3 regions of the Blastococcus sp. SYSU D00695 genome follow, and region 1 is predicted to be linked to each of the others. Evidence: riboswitches for the same ligand, from Rfam matches in the RefSeq annotation. Region 1 holds a riboswitch; each other region holds the start of a gene.
What was found. Region 1 has a riboswitch for cyclic di-AMP ahead of ACI781_RS02460 (aggregation-promoting factor C-terminal-like domain-containing protein). Riboswitches for the same ligand answer to the same signal wherever they lie in the genome.

Region 2: it holds a riboswitch for cyclic di-AMP, as region 1 does, so the genes downstream of both, ACI781_RS01665 (hypothetical protein) here and ACI781_RS02460 (aggregation-promoting factor C-terminal-like domain-containing protein) in region 1, are expected to answer to the same signal.
Region 3: it holds a riboswitch for cyclic di-AMP, as region 1 does, so the genes downstream of both, ACI781_RS09800 (C40 family peptidase) here and ACI781_RS02460 (aggregation-promoting factor C-terminal-like domain-containing protein) in region 1, are expected to answer to the same signal.

Annotation. Positions count from the first base shown of each region.
Region 1 covers NZ_JBJGZP010000002.1:197,253-206,505, forward strand. Annotated here, with positions in the region: gene ACI781_RS02445 (flavin-containing monooxygenase) at 1-193, opposite strand, end outside; gene ACI781_RS02450 (TetR/AcrR family transcriptional regulator) at 296-964, opposite strand; gene ACI781_RS02455 (class I SAM-dependent methyltransferase) at 1,025-1,669, opposite strand; gene ACI781_RS02460 (aggregation-promoting factor C-terminal-like domain-containing protein) at 1,941-2,729, opposite strand; cyclic di-AMP (ydaO/yuaA leader) riboswitch at 2,951-3,098, opposite strand; gene ACI781_RS02465 (hypothetical protein) at 3,310-3,945, opposite strand; gene ACI781_RS02470 (LLM class flavin-dependent oxidoreductase) at 4,193-5,317, shown strand; gene ACI781_RS02475 (FMN reductase) at 5,314-5,925, shown strand; gene ACI781_RS02480 (glutamate synthase-related protein) at 6,003-7,577, opposite strand; gene ACI781_RS02485 (MFS transporter) at 7,643-8,962, opposite strand; gene ACI781_RS02490 (DUF4185 domain-containing protein) at 9,029-9,253, opposite strand, start outside.
Region 2 covers NZ_JBJGZP010000002.1:27,868-37,120, reverse strand. Annotated here, with positions in the region: gene ACI781_RS01680 (cold-shock protein) at 1-5, opposite strand, end outside; gene ACI781_RS01675 (bifunctional 3'-5' exonuclease/DNA polymerase) at 572-2,230, shown strand; gene ACI781_RS01670 (phosphoenolpyruvate carboxykinase (GTP)) at 2,301-4,148, opposite strand; cyclic di-AMP (ydaO/yuaA leader) riboswitch at 4,599-4,746, shown strand; gene ACI781_RS01665 (hypothetical protein) at 4,968-5,939, shown strand; gene ACI781_RS01660 (GNAT family N-acetyltransferase) at 5,974-6,288, shown strand; gene ACI781_RS01655 (helicase-related protein) at 6,305-8,077, opposite strand; gene ACI781_RS01650 (sulfite exporter TauE/SafE family protein) at 8,429-9,241, shown strand; gene ACI781_RS01645 (glycoside hydrolase family 16 protein) at 9,251-9,253, opposite strand, start outside.
Region 3 covers NZ_JBJGZP010000011.1:113,905-123,157, forward strand. Annotated here, with positions in the region: gene ACI781_RS09775 (DUF3253 domain-containing protein) at 1-1, opposite strand, end outside; gene ACI781_RS09780 (hypothetical protein) at 80-598, shown strand; gene ACI781_RS09785 (serine hydrolase domain-containing protein) at 748-2,070, opposite strand; gene ACI781_RS09790 (DUF3817 domain-containing protein) at 2,109-2,429, opposite strand; gene ACI781_RS09795 (hypothetical protein) at 2,529-3,059, shown strand; gene ACI781_RS09800 (C40 family peptidase) at 3,107-4,216, opposite strand; cyclic di-AMP (ydaO/yuaA leader) riboswitch at 4,232-4,375, opposite strand; gene ACI781_RS09805 (YhjD/YihY/BrkB family envelope integrity protein) at 4,963-5,841, shown strand; gene ACI781_RS09810 (HelD family protein) at 5,762-7,801, opposite strand; gene ACI781_RS09815 (acVLRF1 family peptidyl-tRNA hydrolase) at 7,908-8,570, opposite strand; gene ACI781_RS09820 (rhodanese-like domain-containing protein) at 8,567-8,980, opposite strand; gene ACI781_RS09825 (MFS transporter) at 8,977-9,253, opposite strand, start outside.

The DNA.
Region 1 (9,253 bases):
TGAACATGTCCGAGTCCGAGCGGATCCCCGGGTAGCGGAACAGGTCCCAGGTGCCGCCGATGGCGGCCCGGGCCTCGAGGATCGCGTAGCCGGTGCCCGGCCGCTCCCGCTCGAGGTGGCAGGCGGCGCCGACGCCGGACAGCCCGGCTCCGACGATGAGGACGTCGACGTGCTCTGCGGTCTCGGCAGTCATGGGGCTCCCGCTCTCCGTGGTCCTCCGGGCATCGTGCCCCCCGCCGGAACGCTTGTCGACACGGTGTCGAGTCGATCAACGGCCTGTCGGGGGCGCCGGGGGTCAGCCCGGCCGCTCGTCCGAGCCGTAGATCGTCCGCAGCCACACGGTCAGCAGCACGTCCACGGCGGCGTCGTCCGCCAGCCCGGGCCCGTGCCCGCCGACGGACACCTGGAGCACGCGCTCGTTCATCCAGTTGAGGGCGACCGCCAGGTCGCGCGCCGGCGGCCCCGGCGGGGCCGCACCCCGGGCCCGCTCGGCCTCGATCGCCGCCGCCGTCTCCGCGACGAAGCCCTCCATCACCGCCGACCACAGCTCCCGCACCTCGGGGCTGGCCGCGAGCAGCTCGGTGGCGGCGGCGGTCAGCGCCCGGTGGTCGCGGAAGGTGTCGCGGACGGTGACCAGGGCCGCCCGCCAGGCCGCGCGGGCGCCGGTCGCGCCGGCCAGCGCGGCGGTGCGGGCCGCCCGGGCCTCGGCGACCACGCGGTCCAGCAGCGCGAGGACGACCGCCTCCTTGGAGGCGAAGTAGAAGTAGAAGGTCGACCGCGAGATGCCCGCGCCGCGGGCCAGGTCGTCGACCGAGATGTCGGCCAGGGGCCGCTGCTCGAGCAGCGCCTCGGCGGTGGCCAGCAGGGCCCGCTCCCGGTCGTCCCCGGTGGGTCGGCGGACCCGCCGGCCGCGCGCGGTGCCCGGCTCGGCGCGGTGGGGCTCGGCGAGGTGGGGCTCGGCCATGGACGCGACGCTAGCGGGTGTCGACGCGCTCGACACGGCGTCGAGAGGCGACCTCCACGATCAGGGCAGGCGCCACACCGTGGTCCGGCGCAGGCCGGGGCCCTCGGTCTCGGGGATCTCGTACACCGCCGCCTCGACCAGCCGCTCGTGCGGGAGGTAGGGCCGGCCGGGGTCGCCGACGTACACCGCGCAGCCGGCGGCCCGGGCCCGGTCGAGGAAGGGCACCACCCGCTCGGTCATCTCCCGGTCGTAGCAGACGTCCCCGGCCAGGACGACGTCCACCGGGGGCGCCGGCTGCCCGAGCACGTCGCCCAGGGCGGTGATCCCCCGGACGCCGTTGAGGCCGGCGTTGACCTCGATCGCCGTGCGGCTGAACGGGTCGACATCGCTGGCGAGCACGGTGGTGGCGCCGGCCAGCGCGGCCGCGACCGCGACCAGGCCGCTGCCGGCGCCCAGGTCGAGCACCCGGCGGCCCGCCACGAGCCCGGGGGTGTCGAGGACGAACCGGGCGAGGGCCTGGCCGCCCGGCCACGCGGCCGCCCAGAACGGCGGGGCGTCGCCCGCCCCGCCCGCCGAGACCTCCATCGCCTCCCAGAGGGCGACGACGTCGTCGGCCACGTGCAGCCGCACCTCGGGGACCGAGGACGGCGACCGGACCGCCGTGTGGGCGCGGATGAAACCGGCGGGGACGACGTCGGGCGGCACGGCCCTCACCTCACCACGCCCGGCGCGACCCCTCGCAGGGGCCCGCGCCGCGCGCCGTGACGTGCTGGAACGGCCCCGCCGCAGGGGCCCGCCGCGAGCGTCGTGACGTGCTGGAACGGCCCCCTCGCAGGGGCCCGCGCCGCGCGCCGTGACGTGCTGGAACGGCCCCGCCGCAGGGGCCCGCCGCGAGCGTCGTGACGTGCTGGAACGGCCCCCTCGCAGGGGCCCGCGCCGCGCGGAGCGGGGCGTGGGGGGCGAGGGGGTCCTCCTTCTAGTACCAGCCGGTGGACTGGGAGTGGGCCCAGGCGCCGCAGGGGCTGCCGTAGCGGCTGTCGATGTAGATCAGGCCGGCGTCGATCTGGCGGTAGCCGTCGCTGGTCTTGGCGATGCCGGTCCCGGCCCAGGTGGAGTCGAGGAACTGCGGGATGCCGTAGGCGGTGCTCGTCGGGTTCTGCGCGGTGGGGTTCCAGCCGCTCTCGCGGCCCCACAGGTTCTCCAGGCAGGTGAACTCCGACCCGCTGCCGACCCGCGACATCGCGTAGTCCTTGAAGGAGCCCTGACCACCGGAGGACGACGCGGCGGGGGCGGCCGCCTGCCGCTGCTGCTGCTGGGCGGCCTGCGCGTCCGCGGCGGCCTGCGCCTCCGCGGCGGCCTGGGCCTCGGCGGCGGCGCGCGCGGCGGCCTCGGCGGCGGCGGCCTCGGCGGCGCGGCGGTCGAGCTCGGCCTGGTCGGTGGCCTGCTGCGTGAGGGCGGCGGCGACCGCCTGCTCGTCCCGCTCGGACCGGGAGGAGGCGAGGTCGCCGAGCGAGGAGAGGTCGGGCGAGGCGGCCGCGGCGGGGGCCACGCCGTCGATCCCCAGCGCCTGGGCGACGCTCACCGACTCGGGCGCGGCGGCGTCGGCGGAGGCGGGCGTCTCGCCGGTGGCGACGACGCTGACGAGGACGCCGCCGGCGGCGGCCGCGGCGAGCAGCAGGCCGGGGCGGCGCGGGCCCAGCGGCGAGCCGCTGCGGGCGGCCCGGGGGGCGCGGCTGGACGTGCGGAAGAGCGAGCGGGGCGACATGCGGGAGGTACTCCGTGGGAGAGCGCGCACGCGTCGGCCACCCCCTCCTGGAGGGGGCGCACGGACGGTGCTGGTGTCTTCGGGGTGGTCCGGGGGCGCGACGGGGCGGCGCCGGCCCGGGGCGGTGCAGGCGGCGGTCGGCGGCGCTAGACGGGCAGCGCGCGCGGACGGCGGCACCTGCGGGCCGCGTGAGCCCGGAGGCGAGGCATGCGGAGACTCTCCGTTTCTTCCGTGGCCGCCTACCGAGTTAGCTGACGGGTTCGGGAGGGAAGGCGCCCTACCCGCGCGCCGAGCGGACTCGGCGGGCGGGATTCACCCCAGTACTGCGGTGGGTCCCCGGCTCGCTCCCGCACCAGGCGGTCGCGACTCGGCGGCGTCCGGCCGAACTCCCCGGATGGGGACGAGACGACCGGCCGGACGCAGCCACGTTAGGTGCCGTTACCGCGCCGTGACAATCCCTGCCCCCGGATCCGGTGCGTGACGGATCTCGCCCCAGTGGTCCCACACACCCCGGGATGCGACCGGACGCGGACGCTGCGTGAGCTCTCGGTCGCGCTGCGGCAACCGGCGGGCGACCCCGTCAGCTCGCGCGGGCCGGCCGTGGCAGGTCGGGCACGCCCGCGGTGACCACCTGCAGCGCATCCTCGATCCGCTCCCCGAGCAGGGCCGACGCCGCGTGCGCGGCGTCGCGCTCGCGGCGCAGCCGCTCGACCTCGGCCTCCAGCGCGGCGATGCGCCCGGCGGACTCCCGCTCGGCCGCGGCCCGGTCCCGCCGCTCGGCGGCGAGTGTGGCGAGTGTCTCGTCCCGGACGGCGGCCACCGCCTGCCGGAGGACGGCGACGTTCGCAAGCCGGGCGCGGGCCTCGGCGCGGGCGGCCCCGCGGATCCGGTCGGCCTCGGCCTCGGCGGCGGCGGTCAGGGCGGCCGCGTGCTCGGCGGCGCGCACGAGCAGCTCCTGCACCGGGTCGGCGTCCCCCCGGTCCACCCCGGCGAGCCGGCGGCGGGCGTCGGCGAGCTCCGCCGAGCAGGCGGAGAAGCGGGTGAGCAGGTGGTCGTTCTCGCGGCGGGCCACCGCGATCTCCGTCTCGGCCCAGGCGACGTAGTTGTCGACCTCCATGCGGTCGTAGCCGCGCAGCGCCCCCCGGAAGGTCGGCTCGGTGCCCAGCAGGGCGTCGAGGGCGCCCGGACCGGGCCGGACCGCAGCGTGCACCGACATCGACGTCCCCCTCGCACTCCCCCACCGCGCCCGGCCCCCGTGCCGCGGTGGGGGAAGGATGCCCAGCGGTGGCGGCTGCGGGAGCGCCCGGCAGGTCTCGGATCGGCCACGACGCGGGTGTCGCACCGGGCGTGCCCGGCCGGTCACCCACCGGCGTCCGTCCGGGTGCCGGCGCCCGGGAATCCCCCGGCCCGCCGGCCCGTTGCAGGCGGCAGTAGTTGAACTCTCAACCCAAGAGGCGAGTGACATGCAGTTCGGCATCTTCTCGGTCAGCGACATCACGGCCGACCCCACGACCGGGCGCACGCCGAGCGAGGCGGAGCGGATCCGGGCGATCGTCGCGATCGCGCGGAAGGCCGAGGAGGTCGGTCTCGACGTCTTCGCGCTGGGCGAGCACCACAACCCGCCGTTCTTCTCGTCCTCGCCGACGACGACGCTGGCCTACATCGCGGCGCAGACCTCGACGCTGCAGCTGTCGACGGCGACCACGCTCATCACCACCAACGACCCGGTGAAGATCGCCGAGGACTACGCGATGCTGCAGCACCTCTCCGGCGGCCGCGTCGACCTGACCCTGGGCCGCGGCAACACCGGGCCGGTCTACCCGTGGTTCGGCAAGGACGTCCGCGACGGCATCCCGCTGGCGGTGGAGAACTACGCGCTCCTGCGCCGGCTGTGGGACACCGAGGTCGTCGACTGGCAGGGCCGCCACCGCACGCCGCTGCAGGGCTTCACCTCGACGCCGCGGCCGCTGGACGGCGTCCCGCCCTTCGTCTGGCACGGCTCCATCCGCAGCCCGCAGATCGCCGAGCAGGCCGCCTACTACGGCGACGGCTTCTTCGCCAACCACATCTTCTGGCCGCCGGAGCACACCCGGCGGATGGTCGAGTTCTACCGCGACCGGTTCGCCCACCACGGCCACGGCACCCCCGAGCAGGCGATCGTCGGCCTCGGCGGCCAGGTGTTCGTGCGCAAGAACAGCCAGGACGCCGTCCGCGAGTTCCGGCCCTACTTCGACGCCGCGCCGGTGTACGGCCACGGCCCGTCCCTGGAGGACTTCAGCCGCGACACCCCGCTGACCGTCGGCAGCCCGCAGCAGGTCATCGAGCGCACGCTCGGGTTCCGCGACTACGTCGGCGACTACCAGCGCCAGCTGTTCCTCGTCGACCACGCCGGGCTGCCGCTGCGCACCGTCCTCGAGCAGCTGGAGATCCTCGGCGCGGAGGTCGTCCCCGTGCTCCGCCGCGAGTTCGCCGCGCTGAAGCCGGCCGCCGTCCCCGACGCCCCCACCCACGCCGCGCGCGTCGCCGCCCGCGCCGCGACCGTCCCCGGCACCCCCGACCGCACCCCCGAGGAGGTGACCGTGCGATGACCACCCGCACCCTCGCCGTGGTCACTGCCGGCCTGAGCACGCCGTCGTCCACCCGGCTGCTCGCCGACCGGCTGACCGCCGCGACCGTCGACGCCCTGGGCCGGCACGGCGACGACGCCACCGTCGAGGTCGTCGAGCTGCGCGAGCACGCCCGCGCCCTGGCCGACCACCTGGTCACCGGGTTCCCCGGCCCGGGCCTGCGGGCCGCGATCGACACGGTCACCGGCGCCGACGGGCTCATCGCGGTCACGCCGGTCTTCACCGCCTCCTACAGCGGGCTGTTCAAGACCTTCGTCGACGTGCTCGACCCCGACGCGCTGACCGGCACGCCGACGCTGCTCGGCGCGACGGCCGGCAGCGCCCGCCACTCGCTGGTGCTCGAGCACGCGATGCGGCCGCTGTTCGCCTTCCTGCGGACCGCCACCGTGCCGACGGCGGTCTTCGCCGCCGCCGAGGACTGGGCCGACACCTCCGGCGGCCTGGCGACCCGCATCGCGCGCGCCGGCGGGGAGCTGGCCGACCTGGTCGCCGGTCGCCCGGTGTCGTCCCGGCCGGCCGACCCGTTCGCCGACGTCGTCCCGCTCGACCGGCTGCTCGGCCGGGGCTGACGGGTCACGGCCCCTCGAGGCATGGGAAGCCATCCCCGCACCCGGCCGGTCAGGACGTGGGGATGGCCTCCCATGCCTCAGCGCCGGGCGTCCGCCGACGCCGGCGCGGTGCCGCCGTGGGGCGCCTCGGCCCGCATGATGCGGGTGATCTCCGCCCGGTCGGCCGCCGAGGGCAGTCCCCAGCCGGGCTCGTAGCCGTACACCTCGCCCAGCGGGGTGGACGACGTCCGGCCGTCGAGCAGCTCCACCGCCCCGGTGCCGATCAACCCCGGGTGCTCGACACCGCAGGCCTCGGCGACCTTCACCAGGTCGCGGCGCAGCGTGGCGACGTAGTTGGCCAGCCGCACCGACTTGAGCGCCGGGTCCAGGCCGCGGGCCAGCCAGGCGTTCTGCGTGGCCACGCCGGTCGGGCACGTGTCCGTGTGGCACTTCTGCGCCTGGATGCACCCGATCGCCAGCATCGCCTCGCGGCCGACGTTCACCATGTCGCAGCCGAGCGCGAAGGCGACGATCGCGTTGTCGGGCAGGCCGAGCTTGCCGCCGCCGACGAACGTCACCTGCTCCTGCAGCCCGCGGCGGGCGAACGTGGAGTAGACGCGGGTGAAGCCGAGCTGGAAGGGCAGCGACACCGAGTCGGCGAACACCATCGGCGCCGCGCCGGTGCCGCCCTCGCCGCCGTCGATCGTCACGAAGTCCACCCCGCGGCCGGTGGTCGCCATGAGCTCGGTGAGCTCGTCCCAGAACCCCATGTCGCCGACGGCGGCCTTGATGCCGACCGGCAGCCCCGTCTCGGCGGCCAGCAGCTCCACCCAGTCCAGCAGGCTGTCGGTGTCGCGGAACTCGGCGTGCCGCGACGGGCTGACGCAGGTCTGGCCGACCGGCACCCCGCGCGCCGCGGCGATCTCCGCCGACACCTTCGCCGCCGGGAGGACGCCGCCCAGGCCCGGCTTGGCGCCCTGGCTCAGCTTGATCTCCAGCGCCCGCACCGGCGCACCGGCGACCACGTCGCGCAGACGCGCCATGTCGAACCGGCCCTGCTCGTCGCGGCAGCCGAAGTAGGCGGTGCCGATCTGGAACACCAGCTCGCCCCCGTGCCGGTGGTGCACCGACAGCCCGCCCTCGCCGGTGTTCTGCAGGCAGCCGGCCAGCGCCACGCCCCGGTTGAGCGCCTCGACCGCCGTCCCCGACAGCGAGCCGAAGCTCATCGCCGACACGTTGACCACCGACGGGGGCCGGAACGCCGCCCGCCTGCCGCGCGGCCCGCCGAGCACCTTCGCCGAGGGCAGCGGCACGTCCTCGGCCGACGCCGGGTGGGACGGCGGCACGGCGGTGCCGAACGTCGTGTGCTTGATGATCGGGTAGCCGGCGGTGTGCTCGAGGTCGTTGTCGGTGCCGAAGCCGAAGTAGTTGTTCTGCTTCTTGGCCGAGGCGTACACCCACCGGCGCTGGTCGCGGGTGAACGGCCGCTCCTCCTCGTTGCCGGCGACGAGGTACTGGCGGATCTCCGGGCCCATCCGCTCCAGCAGGTAGCGGGCGTGCCCGACGACGGGGTAGTTGCGCAGCACGGCGTGCTGCCGTTGGACGAGGTCCCGGACGGCGACGGCGGCGACTGCGCCGAGGCCGGCCGCGGCGGTGCGGGCGAGTCCTCTCATGCGCCTCACCATGCCCCTCGGCCGCCCGCGGGGCGACCGGTCGGCGCGCGGGTCCGGGGCGGGACTCAGCGGTAGGCGGACCCGCCGCGCAGCCGGGCGGCGACGGCCACCCGCAGCGGGGCCAGCACCACGCCGTCGCGGGCCAGCCGGTCGCGCAGCAGGCGGCGGTGGCGGACCACGCCGACCAGGCCGACGGCCCAGAAGACGTACTGGACGGCGAAGGCGGCCCGGAACGCGTCGCGGTCGTAGGCGGTGGAGGCGCCCGGGGTGAGGACGTCGAGGATGGCGCCGATCGCCAGGATCGTCAGCAGCGAGGCGAGGAAGCCGCCGACGTTGACCACCCCGCTGGCGCTGCCCTGCCGCTCGGCGGGGTTCCAGGTGCGGGCGAAGTCGAACCCGATCATCGACCCGGGCCCGTTGGTGCCCAGGACGACGACCAGCAGGACCAGCACCGGCAGCGGCACCCGGCCGGGCCACAGCAGCACGAGGGTCCAGGTGCCCGCCGTCGCGGCGAGGATCGCGAACACCAGGACCGAGCGCCGCAGCGGCCAGCGCCCGCACAGGCGGCCCAGCAGCGGGCCCACGACCATCCCGACGACCACCAGCAGGGTGAGCAGCGCGGCGGCGGTGCCCGGCGCCAGCCCCTCCCCGGCGGTGAGGAAGGGATAGCCCCACAGCAGGGCGAACACGGTGCCGGAGAACTGGGTGACCAGGTGGGTGTAGAGCCCGATGCGGGTGCCCGACTCGCGCCAGGTCTGCACCAGCCCCTCGCGGACGGCGGCCAGCCCGGGCGCCGCGGGCCGGACCGTTCCCGGCGGGGCGTCGCGCAGGGTGCCCAGGACGAGCACCGCCACCAGCACGCCCACCGCGGCGGCGCCGAGGAAGGTGTGCTGCCAGCCGGTGCCGTGCAGCAGCGCCACGAGCGGGGCCGCGGCCAGCACCTGGCCGAGCTGGCCGAGGATGCCGGTCAGCTGGGTGACCACCGGCACGGTGCGGGAGGGGAACCAGGCGCCGATCACGCGCAGCACGCTGATGAACGTCATGGCGTCGCCGGCGCCGACGAGCACCCGGGCCGCGATCGCCGTCGGCACGTCGGTCGCCACGGCGAGCACCAGCTGGCCGGCGGCCATGGTCAGGCCGCCGGCGACGATCAGCCGCCGGGGGCCGAAGCGGTCCAGGGCCACGCCGACCGGCACCTGCATGCCCGCGTACACGGCCAGCTGCAGCACCAGGAACAGCGAGACGGCCGACGCCCCGGCGGAGAACCGCTCCTGGGCCTCCGGGCCGGCCACGCCGAGGGAGGCGCGGTGGAACACGGCGACCACGTACGACGCCAGGGCCACCAGCCAGACGGCGTGGGCGCGGACGGCGGGAGGCGGGGGCACCCCATACCCGACGCCGCGCGCGGCCCCGTTCTTCCGCGCGCGCGGGTGACCCTGCCCACCCGCGGGTCAGGGCAGCGGGACCTCCCAGAAGTACGGGCGGCCCAGGCGGGGGCGGCGCAGCAGCTCGTCGTAGTCGGTGGTGTTGCGCGACACCGACACCAGCAGCTGGCCCGACGGCGTGCGGACGTCGGGGTGGCCCATCGGGGTGTACTGCAGGTCACCGGTGTCGTGGCCGTCCGGCGAGGAGAGGACGGGCTGCACCGTCCACGGCCCGGTGGGCCCGTCGGCCGA
Region 2 (9,253 bases), 170 kb from region 1:
GCCATGCTGTTCTCATTCCGTGCTGGAGGTGTCCGGCCCGGTACGACACCGGGTCGGGGTCGCCGCACCGACCGGCAGGACCGAGAGGAACGTCAGGCACAGAGACGACTGCGGACGTCCGAGAACGAAGCAGAGGTACGACAGCGACCGTCGCCCACTGTAGGCGATGACGGACGCGCCGTCGACGCCCTCCCACCGCGCCCCCTCCCCGGGCAGGGGGTCACCAGCGCAGCGGGTGCGTCTCCCGGGACTGCGCCGTCCGGCAGGCGCGGCAGTTGCCCCACGAGGCGATGGCCAGCGGCGTGGTGGGTCCGCCGCACTCGGGGCACTCCACCGCCTGGTCGCCCTCCGCCCGGGCCCGGGCGATCTGGTCGGCGCGCTCGACGTGCCGGGCGGCGTCCCCCCGGCAGGGGCAGCCCAGCTCGGCGTCGGCGCAGAGTCCGCGGTGTACGGCGATGGGGCCCTCCTCGGGTCACGACGACGCTACCCCGGCCCGGCCCCGCCGGACCCGGGCTCCGGGGGCAGCGCGCCGTGCGCCGTGCGCGTCGGTGCCCTCGGCGAGACTGCGGGGGTGCACCGCGTCCTGCTCCGGCGGCTGCCGGGCGGCGGCGTGTCCGCCCAGGAACGGCCGGACGACGGCGCCCCCGGGGTACCGACGGCGATCGACCCCGGCGACCTGGCCGGCTGGGTCCGCGACCGGGAGGCGGGCGGGGTCCGCTGGGTCTGGGACGACACGACCCGCTGGTATCCCGCGCTGCTGGCGGCCGGGGTCCGCGTCGAGCGCTGCACGGACCTGCGGCTGTGCCACGCCGTCCTGCGGCGCTCGCCCTTCGCCGACCAGGCGCTGCTCGCCGGCCCCGACACCGCCGGCTGGGACGCGCTCGCCCCCGTCGGCGACCCCGACGCCGCCCTCTTCCCGCTCGCCGACCCCGCCGACGCGCTGGACCCGGCCGCGGAGGACGACCGGCAGCGGGCGGTGGTGGCCGCCTCCCCGCAGCGGGGCCGGCTGGCGCTGCTGCTGGCCGCGGAGTCCTCCGGCGCCCTGGTCGCCGCCGAGATGACCGCCGCCGGGCTGCCCTGGCGCGCCGACGTGCACGACCGGCTGCTCACCGGGTTGCTCGGCCCGCGCCCGCCGGCGGGGCTGCGCCCGGCCGTCCTGGAGCGGCTGGCCGGGGAGGTCCGGGTCGCGCTGGCCGCCTTCGACCTCAACCCCGACTCCCCGGCCGACCTGCTGCGGTCCCTGCAGGCGGCCGGACTGCCCGTGGCCGACACCCGGTCCTGGACGCTCGAGCGCCTCGAGCACCCCGTGGTCCCGGCGCTGCTGGAGTACAAGCGGCTGGCCCGGCTGCTGGCCGCCAACGGGTGGGCGTGGCTGGACACGTGGGCCCGCGGCGGCCGCTTCCGGCCGACCTACCTGCCCGGCGGGGTGGTCACCGGCCGCTGGGCGTCCTCGGGCGGCGGCGCCCTGTCGGTGCCCGCGGTGGTCCGCCCGGCGGCCGTCGCCGACGCGGGGCACCGGCTCGTGGTGGCCGACGTCGCGCAGCTCGAGCCGCGCGTGCTGGCCGCGATGAGCGGCGACACCGCGATGGCCGAGGCCGCCCGGGCCGCCGACCTCTACGAGGGCATGGTCGCCGGTGGCGCCGTGGCGACCCGGGCGGAGGCGAAGCTCGGCATCCTCGGCGCGATGTACGGCGGCACCCGCGGCGAGAGCGGGCGCATGCTGCCCCGGCTGGCCCGCCGCTACCCCCGGGCCGTCGGGCTGGTGGAGGAGGCCGCGCGGGCGGGGGAGAGCGGCCGGGTGGTGCACACCCTGCTGGGCCGCGGGTCACCGGCTCCCGGCGGGGCCTGGGCGCAGCGCCCGGTCGACCTCGGCGAGGCGCCGGAGGAGTCGGGCCCGCGCGCCGACCGCGACCGCGAGCGCCGCGCCTGGGGCCGGTTCACCCGCAACTTCGTCGTCCAGGGCACCGGCGCCGAGTGGGCGCTGTGCTGGCTGGCCGACCTGCGCAACCGGCTGTGGCGGATGGGGGAGGGGCGCCTGGAGGACCGCCCGCACCTGGTCTTCTTCCTGCACGACGAGGTCGTCGTCCACACCCGGGAGGAGCTGGCCGGCGCGGTGGTCGAGGAGGTCCGCGCCGCCGCGGCCACCGCCGGGCGGCTGCTGTTCGGCGACTTCCCGGTGGACTTCCCGCTCGACGTCGCCGTCGTCCGTTCCTGGGCCGACGCCGGCTGAGCCCGCAGACGGCGGGACCCCCGCAGCCGGTCGGCTGCGGGGGTCCCGGGTCGTGCTCAGGCGGGGCCGGTCACTGCTCCCGCTCGGCGTCGAGCGCGGCGGCCACCCGGCGGTGGGCCTCCCAGATCGGCTCGGGCATGCCCGGGAAGAGCTTCAGGTGCTCCTCGCGGTGGCCCATCTCCTGGCACCAGCGCTCGGTGTCGATGGTGAGGAGCTTCTCCAGGTCGCCGTCGCGCAGGTCGACGCCGTCGAGCTCGAGCTCCTCGGGCAGCGGCACGATGCCGACCGGGGTCTGCCGGCCGGTGACCTCGCCGTTCTTCAGCTGCATGAGCCACAGCAGGGGGCGCAGGTTGTCCCGGTACCCGGGCCACAGGAAGTGGCCGTCCTGCGGGTCGCGCTGGAACCAGTTCACGTGGGCGAAGAGCGGCTGCTCCTTCGCCGCCCCGATGACCTTCAGCCAGTGCGCGGCGTAGGTGGCCTCGGGGGTCGCCATGAACGGGCGCATCGACATCGGGTCGTAGCGCAGCACGCCCTCGGTGCCCTCGGCGGCGAAGGTCGCCTCGGCGCCCAGGGTGAGACCGTCGTAGACGCCCTCGGCGAGGTCGGTGATCGCGCGGATCAGCGGCTCGCGGTCGCGGGTGCGGCCACCGAAGATGATGGCGTCGACCGGCACGCCCTTGGGGCTGTCGAAGTCCGGCGCCAGGTTGGGCACGTTGGCCAGCGTGGTGGTGAACCGGCTGTTCGGGTGCGCCCACGGGGCACCGCGGTCGGCCTCGGACCGCTCGCTGATGAGCGCGCCCTGCCAGTCGCGCCAGCCGGTGACGTCGGCCGGCGGCTCGGGCGTCTTGCCCTCCCACCAGACGTCGGCGGTCTGCTCGTTGTAGGCGACGTTGGTGAAGATCGTGCCGGTGCCCTCGGTGATCGCCTCGACCGCCGTGGGGTTCGTCGCCTCGTTGGTGTCCTTGGCGACGCCGAACACGCCGTACTCGGGGTTGATCGCGTAGATCTTCCCGTCCTCGGGGTCGACCCGCAGCCAGGCGATGTCGTCGCCGTAGAACGTGACGTGGTAGCGGTCGCCGAGGACGTCGGGGGCCAGCGTCATCGCCAGGTTGGTCTTGCCCGAGGCGCTGGGCATGCCGCCGCAGACGTGGTACTTGCGGCCGGTCTGCTTGTCGGTGATCCCCAGGAGCATGAACTGCTCGGCGAGGAACTCCCCGGACCGCCAGCCGTCGTAGGCGCCCTGGCGCAGGCCGTGGGCGATCTTGCCCAGCAGCGCGTTGCCGCCGTAGGACGAGCCGTAGTGCAGGATCGTGCGCTCGTCGGCGACGGTGACGAAGTACCGCTGGTCGTCGGCGGTGCCGTGGCCGAGCTCGTCCAGGTTCCCGGTGACGTGCACGCCGCGGACGAAGCTGTCCTGGTCGGCCAGGTCGTTGACGTACTGGACGCCGACGCGCGCCATGCGGTTCATGTGCAGCACGACCGTGCGCGTGTCGGTCAGCTCGACGCCCGTGGCGTACTGCTCGAGCGGCGACCCGGGCGGGGCCATGAGGTAGGGGACGACGTACATCGTCTTGCCGGCCGAGGCGCCCTTCATGCGCTCGGTCAGCAGCGGGCGCATCTCCGACGCCGGCTTCCAGTTGTTGTAGACGCCCTTGTCCGCCTCGTCGTTGGTCGCGACGACGGTGCGCTCCTCGGAGCGGGCGGTGTCCTTCGGGTGGCTGCGCGAGTAGTAGCGGCCCTCCCCGGCCGGCAGCAGCTCCCCGGCCTCCAGCGCCTCCTGGATCAGCCGGGCGTCGTCGGAGGCGTTGACCACCTCCACCCGGGCGGCACCGGTGTGCTCTGCCCACTGGCGGACGAAGTCGCGGACGCGACTGTTCTTCACCCCTGCTTCGTCGAGCACGGCGTCAACGGCTGCCACGACTGCACCTCTCCCTCGCGGGACATCCACTGAGCGCGCCTCCCGACGTGCGCGCTGCGGCCCGCTGGGTCGGCAACTTACCGATCCCGTCGCGCCCCGTTGACAGCAGTGGCCCGCCCGTCACCCGTTCCGGAGCGCAGCGCGGGCCCGCCGGCCACCCGGACGGGTCCGCGCTGTGATGCTCCGCACGGCCCCGGCCGTCCGGCGGGGGTGGTCGGGCGCCGGTCGCGGCGGTCGTCCCGCCGCTGCCCGCCGGTCGCACGGGGCGCCGGGGCGGCTGGTCACGGCGGTCCGGCCGGGGTGTGGGGGCCCCGCCGGCCGGGGCCGCGGCGGCGTGGCCGGGAGTGGTGCCCGCGGTCCCGGGCGCGGGCCGCCGCGATTGTCACGACCCGGTAACGCGTCTACGGTGGCCGCGTCCCTCCGGCCCCAGGGGCCCCGTCCGGGGTCTACCGGAGGACGCCGCCGAGTCGCCCTCCGGGGCGAGCCGGGGACCCACCGCAGTACTGGGGTGAATCCCGTCCCGCACGTCCGGGGACGGGTAGGGCCGCTTCCCGCCCGAACCCGTCAGCTAACTCGGTAGGCGGCCGACGGAAGAAACGGAGAGCCGCCACGTGGCGCGCTTGAGTACCCCCGCACGACCCCGCCGCACCCCGTACTCCCGCAGCCGGGTGCGCCCGCGCGGCTGAGGCCCCGCGACCCGCCGACCGCCACCGCCCCGCCCTCCGCCCGGAGGCTGCCGGGGTCGTGCGCCGGTCCGGTCGCCGCTGCCCCCGCACATCCGCAGCTCGCCGCTGCCCGCGCACCCCCGGAGCCCTCCCCGTGTCCCACCCTGCCCAGCCCAGCACCGCCCCCGCCGCCGCCTCCACCGAGGACGCGGTCACCGAGACCGCCGCCGTCCCGACGGAGGTGCTGCCGGCCGCTCCCGACCGCGCGGCCCGCCGCGCGTCGGCCCGCCGCCGCTCCCGCGCCGTCGTCGGCCGCCGACCGGGGGTCTACCTCGGGGTGGCCGCGGCCGGGGCCGTCCTGGTCAACGTCCTGATCGGCGTGGACCCGGCGGCGCACGCCGAGGCCGACGCCGACGTCAGCGGCTCGGTCAGCGTCGCCCAGGCCCTCGGCCTCACCGCGCACAGCACGCCCGCCGCCGCCGAGCCGGACCTGCAGCCGCTGTCGGAGCTGGCCGCCAGCCGCGGCACCCGCGAGGCCGAGGCGGTCGCCGCCGCGCAGGCCCAGGCCGCCGCCGACCAGGCGGTCCTCGACCAGCAGCGGGCCGCCGCCGAGGCCGCGGCGGCCGCCGCGGCCGCCCAGGCGCAGGCCGAGGCCGAGGCGGCCGCCGCCCGCGCCGCCGAGGCCGCGGCGGCGCAGTCCCGCGGGACCGCCGGCGGCAGCGGCGGGGGGTCGGCGGCCGTGGCGGCCAGCACCGCCGCCACCGCGGTGGCGCGCATCAACAACACGGCCGGCCCGGTGTCCTCGCGGGTGCAGGCTGCCGCGGACGTCGTCGTCAGCAACGTGCCGGGCGCCGGCTCGATCACCCTCGGCGGGACCCGGCCGAGCGCGACCGACCCGCACGGGCACCCGTCGGGCAACGCGCTGGACTACATGGTCCTGACGAACGCGTCGCTGGGCGACGCGATCGTCGCGTACCACGTCGCGCACTGGGACGAGCTGGGCGTGGAGTACATCATCTGGGAGCAGCGGATCCTGCAGTCACCGGGCGGCTCGTGGTCGACGATGGAGGACCGCGGCGGCGCCACGGCCAACCACTACGACCACGTGCACGTGAACTACCGCTGACCCGGCGGGCGGCGGACGACGGAGAGGGCTCCCCGTGCAGGTGGACGTGACGGAGGCGCCGGACCGGCGCCGCTTCGAGGCGCGGGTCGACGGCGAGCTCGCGGCGATCGCGGAGTACATCCGGACGCCGGAGCTCGTCGTCCTCACCCACACCGAGGTGCTGCCCGGCTTCGCGGGGCGCGGCATCCCCTCGGAGCTCGTGCGCCGCGCCCTGGACTCGATCCGGGGCGAGCAGATGCGGGTGCTGCCGCTGTGCCCGTTCGTCGCCGCCTGGATGGGCCGGCACGCCGCGGAGTACGGCGACCTCGAGTACCGCTCCCGGACGACGATCACCCCCGACACGGCCTGACCGCCGGGCGCCGGGGTCAGCCCCGGCGCGACCGGCCCCGCGGCCCGCCCTGCCGCCCGCCGAGCGCCCGGCCGGCGGCCCGACCGGCGGCGCGGCGGCCCCCGGGACGGCGGTCGTCGTCGCCGCGGCCGGCGGGCGCGCTGCACGGCCGGCAGGTGGTGAACTGCGGGGCGACCGGGCGGCCGCAGTCGCGGCAGGCGGCCGCCCGCACCGAGGAGATCGCCCGCGGGAGCAGCAGCGAGATGCTCTCGGCGCACTCCTCCTCCACCCAGGCGGCGTCGTCGCTGTCGAGTCCGGCCACGCCGGGGAAGCGGCGGAGCAGCGTCTGGGCGTCCCGGGCGGCCGCGGCGGCCTGCTCGAAGTCCTCGACGGTGCCCCCGCGCGGGACGTCGGGCAGCACGGTCTCCGGCGGAACCGGCAGCCCGACGGCGTGCTCGAGCGCGGCGCGGGCCAGCGTGAGCCAGCGGGTGCGGCGCGGCGGGTCGTAGTCGATGGCGAGGCTGACCAGGCGCCACACCGTGTCCAGGTCGCCGGCCGCGCCCAGCGGGCCGCGCAGCAGCGGGAGCAGGGCCTGCACCCGCAGCACCAGGCTGCTGACGTCGTCGGCGGTCATCGCCTCGTCGCGGGTGGCCGCCCGCGCCCACGCCATCCAGCGGGTGAGCGCCTCGGGCAGGTCGGCGGGCTCGGACGCGCCGAGGTCGTCGAGCTCCGGGCGCAGGCGCGGCGCGCGCCGGGGAAGGTCGCTGGGAGCGTCCCCGCGGGCGACCGCGGCGCCCTCGGCCAGCAGCCGCTGGTCCGGGCGCAGCCCCACCACGCCGGTGAGCACGCCGACCTGGCCGTGGCCGGTCAGCCCGTACCGGCCGGCACGGCCGGCGATCTGCGCGGTCTCCCACGAGCGCAGCGGGCGCACCCGCTCGCCGTCGAACTTCGTCGTCTCGGCGAACAGCACCGTCGTCGCCGGCACGTTGATGCCGTGACCGATCACGTCGGTGGTCACCAGGACGTCGAACTCGCCGTCGGTGAACTGCTCGATGACCTCGCGGCGGGTGGCGGGGGGCAGCGCGCCGTAGAGGACGCCGACCCGGCCCGGCCGGTGCGCGTGCAGCGCGGCGGCGACGGCGTAGACGTTCTTGCGGCTGAAGGCGACCACGAGCGTCTGCGGCCGGACGGTCTCCGGGCGGACCGGGGCGCGCAGCACGTCCAGGCGGGACAGCCGCTTGTGGTTGACCACCGTGAGGTGCTCGGCGTCGGACACCAGCGGCCGCAGCAGCAGGTAGGCCTCGGCGGCGGAGATCAGGTGCATCTCCCGGTACTCGCCGGTGAGCAGCAGCCGCGCCCAGTGGTGGCCGCGCTCGGGGTCGGCCACCCAGTGCGACTCGTCGAGCACCAGCAGCTCGCCGCGCATGGGCGCCTTCTCCACCGTGCAGCACACGATCGGGGCGCCCGGGTCGATCTCCTCCTCGCCGGTGGACAGCCCGACCGTGCCCGGCGGCAGCCCGGCGGAGAGCTTGGCGTAGGCCTCGTGCGCCAGCTGGCGCAGCGGCGCGGCGTAGACGCCGGAGCCGCTGGCGGCCAGCGCCTGCAGCGACTCGTAGGTCTTGCCGGAGTTGGTGGGGCCGAGGTGGAACACGACCTCCTCGGGGCGCACCGACCGCACCGGCAGGCTCGGGGCGGCGCCCTCGACCCAGCTCTCCTGGGCCAGGCGCTCCTCCCGGGCGGCGGTGCGGGCGGGGGAGTCGCGCCGGGAGCGGTCGCGGCGTCGGGCGGTGGCGGACTGGGGTGAGCTCACGGGCGGGGCGGGTCCTTCGCAGGCGGGGACGTCGGGTGCACGGGGCGCGCGGGGGTCGACGCCCTGGGGTGGGCGGACCGCGCTGCGGCGCGGGGCCAGGTCGTCCGGGCCGGGGTGATCCGGGCCGGGCCCGTGCCGGTCCAGGGTACGGCCCGGGCGGGCGCGGCCCGGCGCGGGCGCGGGGCGACCACCCCGGGCCGCCCCGGGCGGGGCCTGCCGGGAGACTGGTCCGAGGAGGGTTCACCGCCCTCTCGCGGGGTAGCACCGGGCCACCGGTCCCGGCGTGGCCGTCGATCCCCCGCGCCGGGGCCGTGTCGTGTCCGTGGGAGGGCAGCTGGTGAGAAGGCGCGGATGACCGACGTCCTGCTGCCCGACGGGCTCACGGGGACCACGCTCGCGCTGCTGCTGCTCGCCGCGCTCGCGGCCGGATGGATCGACGCCGTCGTGGGCGGCGGCGGCCTCCTCCAGCTGCCCGCGCTGCTGCTGGTGCCCGGGCTGAGCCCGGTGCAGGCGCTGGCCACCAACAAGCTGTCGTCGGTGTTCGGCACCACCACCAGCGCGGTCACCTACGCGCGCCGGGTGCACCCCGACCTGCGCACGGCGCTGCCCATGGCGGGGCTCGCGCTGGTCGCCAGCGCGGCCGGGGCCTCGGTGGCGGCGCTGCTGCCGGCCGCCGTCTTCAAGCCGGTGATCGTGGTGGCGCTGGTGGGCATCGGCCTGTTCACCGCGCTGCGCCCGGCGCTCGGCGAGGCGACGGCGCTGCGGTACGCCGGCCGCCGTCACCACGGCACCGCCGCCGGCATCGGCGCCGTCATCGGCTTCTACGACGGGGTCCTCGGGCCCGGCACGGGCTCGTTCCTGGTGTTCGCGATGGTGTCCCTGCTGGGCTACGACTTCCTCGCCGCCAGCGCCAAGGCCAAGATCGTCAACGTGGCCACGAACGTCGGGGCGCTGCTGGTGTTCGCCTCGCACGGGTCGGTCCTCTGGGGCCTGGGCCTGCTGATGGGGACGGCGAACGTGCTGGGCGGCTACCTCGGCTCGCGGACGGCGACCGCGCGCGGCAGCCGCTTCATCCGCGTCGCCTTCCTCGTCGTCGTCACCGCGCTGGTGGTGCGGGTGGGCGCCGACGTGTGGACCGAGAACCTGCGGCCGCTGCTCGACTGAGTGCCGGCGTCA
Region 3 (9,253 bases), on a different contig from region 1:
CGCCCGCCAGCGTCCGCCCGCGCCGCCCCGGCCGCCAGCCGGCGGTGTGCGGGACGGCGGCGGGGGTACCGCCACCGCCATGGCGAGACGGACCCCGGTCGGGACGACCGGCAAGGGACGGCGCGGCATCAGCCCCCTCGGCTGGGCGCTGCGGGGCGCGGCGGCGGGGGGCGCGGCCAGCACCGCACTGAACGCCGTCACCTACGTGGACATGGCCGTGCGCGGCCGCGGGAGCAGCTCCACCCCGGAGCGGACCGTCGAGGTGCTGGCCGAGCGGGCGCACGTGACGGTCCCCGGCGACGAGGAGACCCGGCGCAACCGGGTGCAGGGCCTGGGGCCGCTCACCGGGCTGGCCGCCGGGGTGGGCGTCGGCGTCCTCACCGGGCTGGTCCGGGCCGCCGGCTTCCGCTCCCAGTGGCTGGTCGGGACGCTGCTCACCACCGCCGGTGTGCTGGTCACCGCGAACGGGCCGATGACGGTGCTGGGCGTCACCGACCCGCGGACGTGGTCGGCGACCGACTGGGCCGCCGACCTCGTGCCGCACCTGGTCTACGGCGCGGTGCTGAAGTCGACGATGGACGCCTTCGACCGCCCCTGACACCGGGCCTCACCCCCGCCCGCCCTCCAGGCATGGGAAGCGATCCCCACGTCTGCGGCGCCGGGACGTGGGGATGGCTTCCCATACCTCGGGGGCGCCGCCTCGAGGGGACCCGGGGCGGGCGCGGGGGCGGGCGGGCGCGGGGGCGCTCAGCGCCAGCCGCGCTCGTCCACGCCGCCGGGCACGGGCGCCTCGGGGTCGTAGGGCGTGCGGGTGAACACGAACGTGCCGAGGTCCAGGTGGTCCGGGGCGATCCGGAGCGTCTCGCCCGCGTGGTAGCCGTCGAGGCCCAGCCAGGTGCCGTCCCCGCGCGGGGCGAACCGGCTCGCCCGTCCCGGCCGGCCCGGCAGCGGGGCGAGGTCCAGCAGGCCGCTGCCGACGGCGCGCAGCACGTAGGGCGCCGGCCCCCAGTACCAGACGCCGAGCAGGTCCAGCTCGACCGCGGGCGGGGCCGGCCGCCACTCCTCGACCACCCGCGGTTCCGCGGCCCGCACGTCGGCCAGCAGTCCCGGCCACAGCGGCTCCATGCCGGCGGTGGTGTTGGCCAGGCTGACCGCGCCGGTGCCCTCCTCGCGGTCGACGAAGACGCCGGCCAGGAAGCCCGGCATCGAGCCCCCGTGCCCGGTGAGCACCCGCCCGTCGACCCGCATCACCTGCAGCCCCAGGCCGTAGGCCGACCAGCCGGGCGAGGAGGAGTCCACGCCCGCGGGCACGGCCATCTCCTCCAGCGTGGCGGGGGAGAGCACGTCGCCGGTGTCGCCGAGCAGGAAGACGGCGAAGCGGGCGAGGTCGGCGAGCGGCGCCCACAGCTGACCGGCGGCCGCCATGACCCCGGCGTCGTGCTCCGGCTCGGGGAGGACGACGTCCGCCCACGGGTGCACCGCGGTGCCGGCCGCGGCGGGCGGCTGCGGGCGGGGCGTCGTCCGGGTCATGCCCAGCGGGGCGAGGACCTCGTCGCGGACGACGTCGGCCCACGGCCGGCCCCGGTGCCGGGCGACGAGCTCGCCGAGCAGCCCGAAGCCGAGGTTGGAGTAGTGGAACCGCCGGGCCGCGCCGAGCACCACCTGCTCCTCGCGCAGCCGCAGGTCCGCCAGCGACCCGCCGGGCACCCGCTCCCACCAGCCGCCGGGGCTCTCGGCGGACGCGCCGGCCAGGTGCGACAGCAGCTGACCGACCGTCCGCTCCCCCAGCGGCGTCCCCGGCACGTGGGTCTCCAGCGGGTCGTCCAGCCCGAGCCGGCCCTCCTCGCGCAGGCGCAGCACGGCCACCGCGGTCACGGTCTTGCTGATCGACCCCAGCCGGTACTGCACGTCCAGCACCGGCCCGGGCACCTCGCCGCGCCCGGCCGACCAGACGAGGCCGCCGTCGCGCACCACGCCGGCGACCAGGCCCGGGACGCGGCCGTCGCGCTGCACGCGGGCGGTGCGCGCCAGCAGGGTCCGGGCGGTCGAGGGCAGCACGGGCTCGGGCATGACGGCGACCGTAGGCCAGCGCCCCGGGGGCGGCGGGGTCAGGCCGTCGTCGCCACCTCGCCCAGCCGGCCGGAGCGGCGGGCCCACACCTCGAAGACCACGGTGGCCAGGGGCGGCACCGACGCGGCGAGCGCGAGCAGCGTGGTGCCGGGCGACCAGCGCAGCCGCCGCGCGGTCACCAGGGCGTCCACGACGTAGAGCACGAACACCGCGCCGTGGATCGGCCCGAACACCTGCACCCCCACCTCGGAGGTCTCCGGCACGTACTTCACGTACATGCCGGCGAGGAGCCCGATCCAGGTCAGCGCCTCGGCGACGGCGACGGCGCGGAACAGCTGGACGGCGGTGCGGGGGGTCATCGGCTCCCTCTCGACGGCGACGGGTCCGCGCAGCTCAACGACCGGGGTGCCCGCGGGGTCCCCGGTCGGGACTGTGACCTGCGTGGCAGGGTCGGGCGCGTGCGGGGGCTGGCGCGGCGGGAGTTCTGCCTCGTGCTGCTGCGCCGGATGGCCGACGTCCGCCCCGACCTGGTCGCCGAGGCCCTGCCCCGGATCGGGGCGACCCGCGGGCAGGCGCACGCCGCGCACACCCGCTGGCAGGCGCTGCAGCACAGCCCCCGGGCGCCGCGCGGGCTCGCCCTGCGGACGGCGGTGCTGGGGCCGCCGGACACCTGCGTCGAGCGGCCCGAGGGCGACCTCGTGCTGGAGCTGCGCCAGTGGCCGCTGCCGCTGTGGCCGCAGCTGCGCTGGCGGGTGGTCAGCGGGCCCGGCGGCGAGGTCCTCGACGAGCAGCTGGTCCGCGGTCCCGGCTCGGGCGTCCCCGCGGCGCGCGGCGACCGGCTGCTGGTGTGGCAGCACGTGGTGGACGACGTGGCGGCCGTCCCGGGGACCCGGCACGTCGGCGCGCCGGCGCCGGCGCACTGGGAGGTGGCGCTGCCCGACGGCCGGCCGGCCCGCTTCGTCTGGGGGCTGTTGCTGCGGGTCGGCTGACGCGGCTCCCCCGGCCCGCCCCGGAGTGGGCGGGCCGGGGGGCGAGCTCAGCCGGCGATGCGGCGGGCCCCGGCGTAACCGCCCATGGAGTCGATGCTGGCGACCTTCACGACGTCGCCGGACGTCGGCGCGTGCACCATCTGGCCGTTGCCGATGTAGATGCCGACGTGGCTGACCGGGCTGTAGAAGAACACCAGGTCACCGGGCTGCAGGTTGCCGCGGGAGACGGGCTGGCCCATCTGGGACTGCAGCCGGCTGGAGTGCGGCAGGGTGATCCCGGCGGCCCGGAAGGCGTACTGGGTGAGCCCCGAGCAGTCGAAGGACCCGGGGCCGCCGGCGGCCCACACGTAGGGCTTGCCGCGCTGCGCCATGGCGGTGCTCACGGCCACCGAGGCCGCGCCGCTGCCGCCGACCACCGGGGTGGCGGGCGCGTCGGTCCCGGCGGCGGCCGCGGGGGCGTCGCGCTCGTCCCGGCTGGCGGTGGTCTCGGCGTGCGCGGCGGCGGAGGCGGCGAGGGCGGCCTGCCGCTCGGCGGCGGTCAGCCGGTCGAAGTCGGCGCGGTACTCGGCGATCTGGGCCTCGAGCGCGGCCTGCTGGGCGGCGACGGCGTCGTAGGTCTGCTGCGCCTGGGCGGCGGCCTGGGTGGCGGCGGCCTGGGCCTGCGCCGCGGCGTCGCCGGCGGTGACGGCGGAGACGAGGACGCCGCTCTGGTGGTCGGCGACCAGCTCGAGGGCGCTGACCCGGTCGAGGAACTCGTCGGCGGAGTCGCTGGTGAGCAGGGCGGCCAGCGAGCCGCCGCTGTCGCCGGTCCAGGCGCTGCGGGCCACGCCGGTGACCTGTTGCTGCGCGCTGGCGACCGCGGCCTGCGCCTGGTCGGCGGTGGCCTGCGCCTGGGCGGCGGCGGCCTGCAGCGCGGCGAGCTGCTCGCGGGCCTCGTTGAACTGCTCGGTGACCCCCTCCAGCTCGTGCCCGCGGGCGGCCATGAGCTCGGCGGCCTCGGCCGCGGTCTGCGGCTCCTCGGCGGCGGCGGAGCCGGGCACGAGGGTCGCGCCGAGGGCGACGCCCACGGAGGAGGCCAGCAGCAGCGCCCGGCGGAGGGCGGCGGGGCGGCGGGGGTGGTGCGGGCGCGCGGGGAAGACGCGCTCAGCGGACGCCATGGTGCGGCGGCTCTCCAATTCTCCGACGGCCGCCTACCGGGTTAGCTGACGGGTTCGGGCGGGAGTTCGCCCGGCGCCCGCGGTCGCCCGCGCGCGCTGCACCCCGGGACTACGGTGGGTCCCCGGCCCGGCGTCCCCGAGGGTCGGCCGGCTCGACGGCGTCCGTGGGGTGTCACCCAGGTCGGTGACGCTGCGCCCCGTCGGACACACAGACCGTAAGGGCCGTTACGGCGGCGTGACAATCACCAGCGTGTAATTCGTTCGCTCACGGTGAGCAACCGACCCCGTGCAGTTCCCGCGCCGGTGGACGCCGTCCCCGCGCCCGCCCGCCTGACCTGCGCCGACGCGGCGGACCGGCGCCGCCCGTCGCCCGCGCCGCTCGCCCGGGCCGCCGCGCGGAGCCGGCGTGACCTCGCCCACGAGCCCGCCCCGATCACGCGGCCGCCCCGATCACACGGCCGCCCCGGCACGACCCGGCACCGCCTCCCGACCAGCCGCCCGGAGCGCGTTCCCGGCCCGCCGCGGCGTTTGCCCGGTCCGCCGGCCGCGCACCCACCCGGCATGCCCCTCTCCCGACCGGCCCCGGCCCGCCCGCCCGCCGTCCCCGCCTCCCGTGCGCCGCAGGGCGCATGCGGCTCCGGCAACGTGGCCGGGGGCCCGCCGGCCCGCAGCACCGCGATCGGGTCCGGAGCCTGAGCACAGACCCCGCCCCGCCGCCGCGGGGCAGCGCGTGGTCCCGGGCGCGCGTGGGCGCGGAGGCCCGGTTCCTGGCGTCCGCCGCGCGCGCCCGGCTGCAGGGCCGCGACCTCGCCCTCATCGCGGCCGGGCTGACCTTCTACGCCGGCATCGCGGTCGTGCCGCTGCTGCTGGTCGCCGTCCGGCTGACCGGGGCGCTGGCCGGCGCGGACGAGGTGTCGCGGCTGACCGGGAGCCTGACCGGGTTGCTGCCCTCACAGCTCGGCGCGCCGGGCGCCGTCCGCGGGCTGGTGGACGCCGGGCTGGGCATGGACCTCCTCGGCTTCCTGCTCGCCCTGCTGCCGCTGTCGCTGTACGGCGAGGGACTGCGCCGGGCGCTGCTGCGCTTCAGCGCGCGGCCCGACACCCTGACCGGCTGGCGCGGCCGGCTCCTCGGGCTGCCGCTGGTGGTGGTCACCCCGCTGCTGCTGTACCCGCTCCTGCTCGCCGCCGACGGCATGGCGTCCCTCGCCGCCGAGCCGGGCGCCGCCGCCGCCGTCGGCCGGTTCGCCCTCGGCTACTACTCGGTGCTGTTCGCGCTCACCGTGCCCCTGGTGTGGGGCTTCCGGGTGGTCGCGGCGACCCGCCTCGGCTGGCCCGCGGTGCTGTGCGGGGCGCTGTTCACCGCGGCCTGCCTGTCCGGCTTCCTCCAGGGGTTCGTGCTCTTCCTCTCCCTGCCGCTGGACCTCGGCGCCCCCTTCGGCGGCCTCACCCCCGTCGGGGCGGCGGTCGCGCTGGCGCTGTGGCTGTTCCTCCTGCACCTGGTGCTGCTCGGCGGCTGGCTGCTCACCCAGGCCCTCGACGAGCGCATCACCGGGCGGGCGGGGCCGCCAGCAGCTCCGGCAGGTCCCCGCGGTGCAGCACGACCAGGCGGCTCACCGCCCGCGTGAGGACGACGTAGAGGCGCTGCAGGCCGCGCGGCTCGGCCGCCACCACCGCCGCCGGGTCCACCACGACCACCGCGTCGAACTCCAGCCCCTTGGCCAGTCCCGCGGGGACGACGGCGAGCGGGGCCGCCGGGGCGTCGTCGGTCAGCACCTGCGCGGGCAGCCCGGCGTCCCGGAGCGCGGCCGCCACCGCCGGCACCGCCGCATCGGCGCAGACGACCCCGACCGAGCCCGGCGCCGCCGCCAGCTCCCGCACCACCTCGGCCAGCGGCCCGGCGAGGTCGGCGACCGGCCGCAGCGCGAGCGCCCCGGGGCCCCGCCGCACGGCGGTGGCGGCGGGCAGGCCGGGGGCGATGGCCGGCAACAGGCGGTTCGCGTAGTCGAGCACCTCGCCGGGGACCCGGTAGCCGCGGGTCAGCGGGCGGACCGTCGTCCCCGGCCGGCCGAGCCCGCGCAGCGTCGGGCCCCAGTCCCCCGCCGACCAGGGGCTGGTGGCCTGCGCGAGGTCGCCGAGGACGGTGAGCGAGCCGGCCGCCAGCCGGCGGGCGATCGCGCGGCACTGCATCCCCGACAGGTCCTGGGCCTCGTCGACCACCACGTGCCCGTAGCCGCCGGTGCGCTCGAGCAGGCCGGCCACCTCGTCGACCAGCACCGCGTCGGCCGCCGTCCAGGGCGCCGTCCGCACCGAGCGGGGCGGCTCCGGCCACCGCAGCGCCGCCTGCTCGTCCTCGTCCAGCACGCCCCGGGCCGCGCGCGCCAGCAGGACGGGGTCCGACAGCAGCGCGCAGACCAGGCCCGCGGCGTCGCGGGCGGGCCAGACGGCGTCGCAGAACGCGCGCACCTCGGGGCTGCGGGCGGCGCGGCGGGTCTCGGCGTCGGTCGGGCTCCCGCCGTCCTCCTCCCGCTGGCGGCGGGCGTCCTCGGCCAGGAGCAGGGCCAGCCGCTCGCGACCGGCGGCGTAGTGCAGCACCTGCTGGTCGTCGTCGGCCCGGCCGCGGCGACGCAGGTCGTCGACGGCGCGCTTGAGCCGCTCCACCGGCACCCGGTAGCGGCGACCGGCGAGCGGCACCAGCACGTCCTCGGCGGGCTTGGCGATCGCCCCCCACAGGGCGCGGTGCAGGACGGCGGCCATCCGCTCGTCGCCCTTGAGCGCGGCCACCTCGGGCCGGTCCGTGCCGCGGACCGGGACCCGGGCGGTGAGGTCCGCGACCGTGGTCTGCTCGACCTGCACCTCGCCGAGGGTGGGCAGCACCTGCTCGATGTAGCGCAGGAACGCCCGGTTGGGCCCGACGACGAGCACGCCGCTGCGCGCCAGCTGCCCGGCGTGGGTGTAGAGCAGGTAGGCCGCGCGGTGCAGGCCGACGGCGGTCTTGCCCGTGCCCGGGGCGCCCTGCACGCAGACCGACTCCGACAGCGGCGCGCGGACGATCTCGTCCTGCTCCGGCTGGATGGTGGCGACGATGTCGCGCATCGGGCCGCTGCGCGGGCGCTCGATCTCGGCGCGGAGCAGGTGCCCGTCGCCCTCGTCCCCGGCGGCGAGGAGCTCGTCCTCGTAGCCGGTGAGCTCACCGCCGTCGAAGCCGAAGCGGCGCCGGCGCACCAGGCCCTGCGGGTCGGCCGCGGTCGCCCGGTAGAACCGCCGGCTCATCGGCGCCCGCCAGTCGACGACCACCGGGTGGCCGGCGGCGTCGCGGACGTGCCGCCGGCCGATGTGAAAGGTCTCGTGCCCGGCGTCGGTGCGCCCGAAGAACGCCGGGACGCCGGGGTCGTCGGCCAGGGCGCGCAGCCGCTCCGCGCGGGCCGCGCCCAGCCGCTCCGAGGCCCACGCGTCCACGCCCGCGTCGACGACGGCGGCCGCCGCCGCGCGCATCCCGGCCAGGCACGAGGCCGCGTGGGCCAGGTGCGCGCGCTCGGCGGTCAGGACCGGATCGGCGGACGTCGTGTCGTTGGGCTCGGCGGACACGGTCGGTGGACGCTACGCGCGCCGCCGTGCGCCGTCGACCGCGTTCCCCGCAGCGACCGCCCCCCGGTGCAGAACCGCATCACCGCCCGGGAGGGCGCGGGCGCGGTCACCCGTCGCCGGGCTCGCGGATGACGACGTCGACCGCGCGGAACCGGGCCGGGGTCTCCAGCAGCACCGCCTTCGTCGGCTCGCCGACCTCGACCGGGGCCGTGCGGGGCAGCCCGGCCAGGGGACGCAGCCGCGGGTCGGCCAGCACGTCCTCCACCAGGCCGCGGTCGCCGCCGGGCACCAGCGCGTCGAGCCCGGCCGCGTGCGGCAGCAGCACCCGGGCCGCGGTGTCGGCCGCGGCCGAGACCACCGCCGCGGTCTGGTTGTCCCGGCGCCGGGCGAAGCGCTGCTGCGACCAGCCCCCGGCGGCGGTGCGGCCCTGCACCAGCCGGCTGTCGACCTTCGAGGCGACGAGCCGCGTCCCGTCGAAGACGCCCACGGCCCAGCGGCCGCGGCGCACCAGCAGCACGGCCGCCTGCGCCGGCCGGGCGGCCGCGGCGCCGAAGGAGGTCAGCAGCGGCGACTGCGGCGTCCAACCGAACGGCGCCCGCAGCACCACCGAGGTGCCGTCGGCGCAGGTCACCGCCAGCGCCTCGCCGTCGGTGCGCACCTCGGCGAAGGGCCCGTGCCGCTCGGCGACGCCGTCCAGCCAGCGGCCCAGCCGTTCGGGGGCGACGCCGAGCCGGCGGCCCCCGCCGGCGGCCGGGCGCGCGCGGGTCACCGGCCCGGGTCGAGGACCGGGAGCCCGGCCGCCCTCCACGCCTGGAAGCCCCCGACGACGTCGGTGGCGCGGTGCATGCCCAGGGCCCGCAGGGAGTCGGCGGCCAGGCTGGAGGAGTAGCCCTCGTCGCAGAAGACGACCACCTCGACGTCGTACCCGGTCGCCTCGGGCACCCGCGCGTCGCTGGCGGGGTCGAAGCGCCACTCCAGGTGGTTGCGCTCGATCACCAGCGCACCGGGGATGCCGCCGTCCCGGTCGCGCTGGGCGGCCGGGCGGGTGTCGACGAGGACGGCGCCGGCCTCGGCGCGGCGGGCGGCCTCCTGCGGCTGCACCCGCTGCAGGCGGCCGCGGGCCTCGGCGAGCAGCTCGTCGATGCTCCGGGCGCCGGCGGGCCGGTCGGCGCCGCTCACCCGGCCAGCACCGTCTCTGCCTCGGCGTTGCGCGGCCGCACGACGAGCATCCGCTGGCACGCGGCGACCACGGTCGCGGCCAGCGCCGCCGGGATCACCGCCACCAGGAACGCGGCGTTGGCACCGACCTCGTCGACCACCACGCCGGCCAGCGAGGCGCCCAGGGCCACGCCCAGGCCCAGGGCCGTGCCGATCCAGGTGAAGGCCTCCGTGGTGGCCGACGGCGGCACGAGCAGCTCGGCGAGGGTGAACGAGCTGATCAGGGACGGCGAC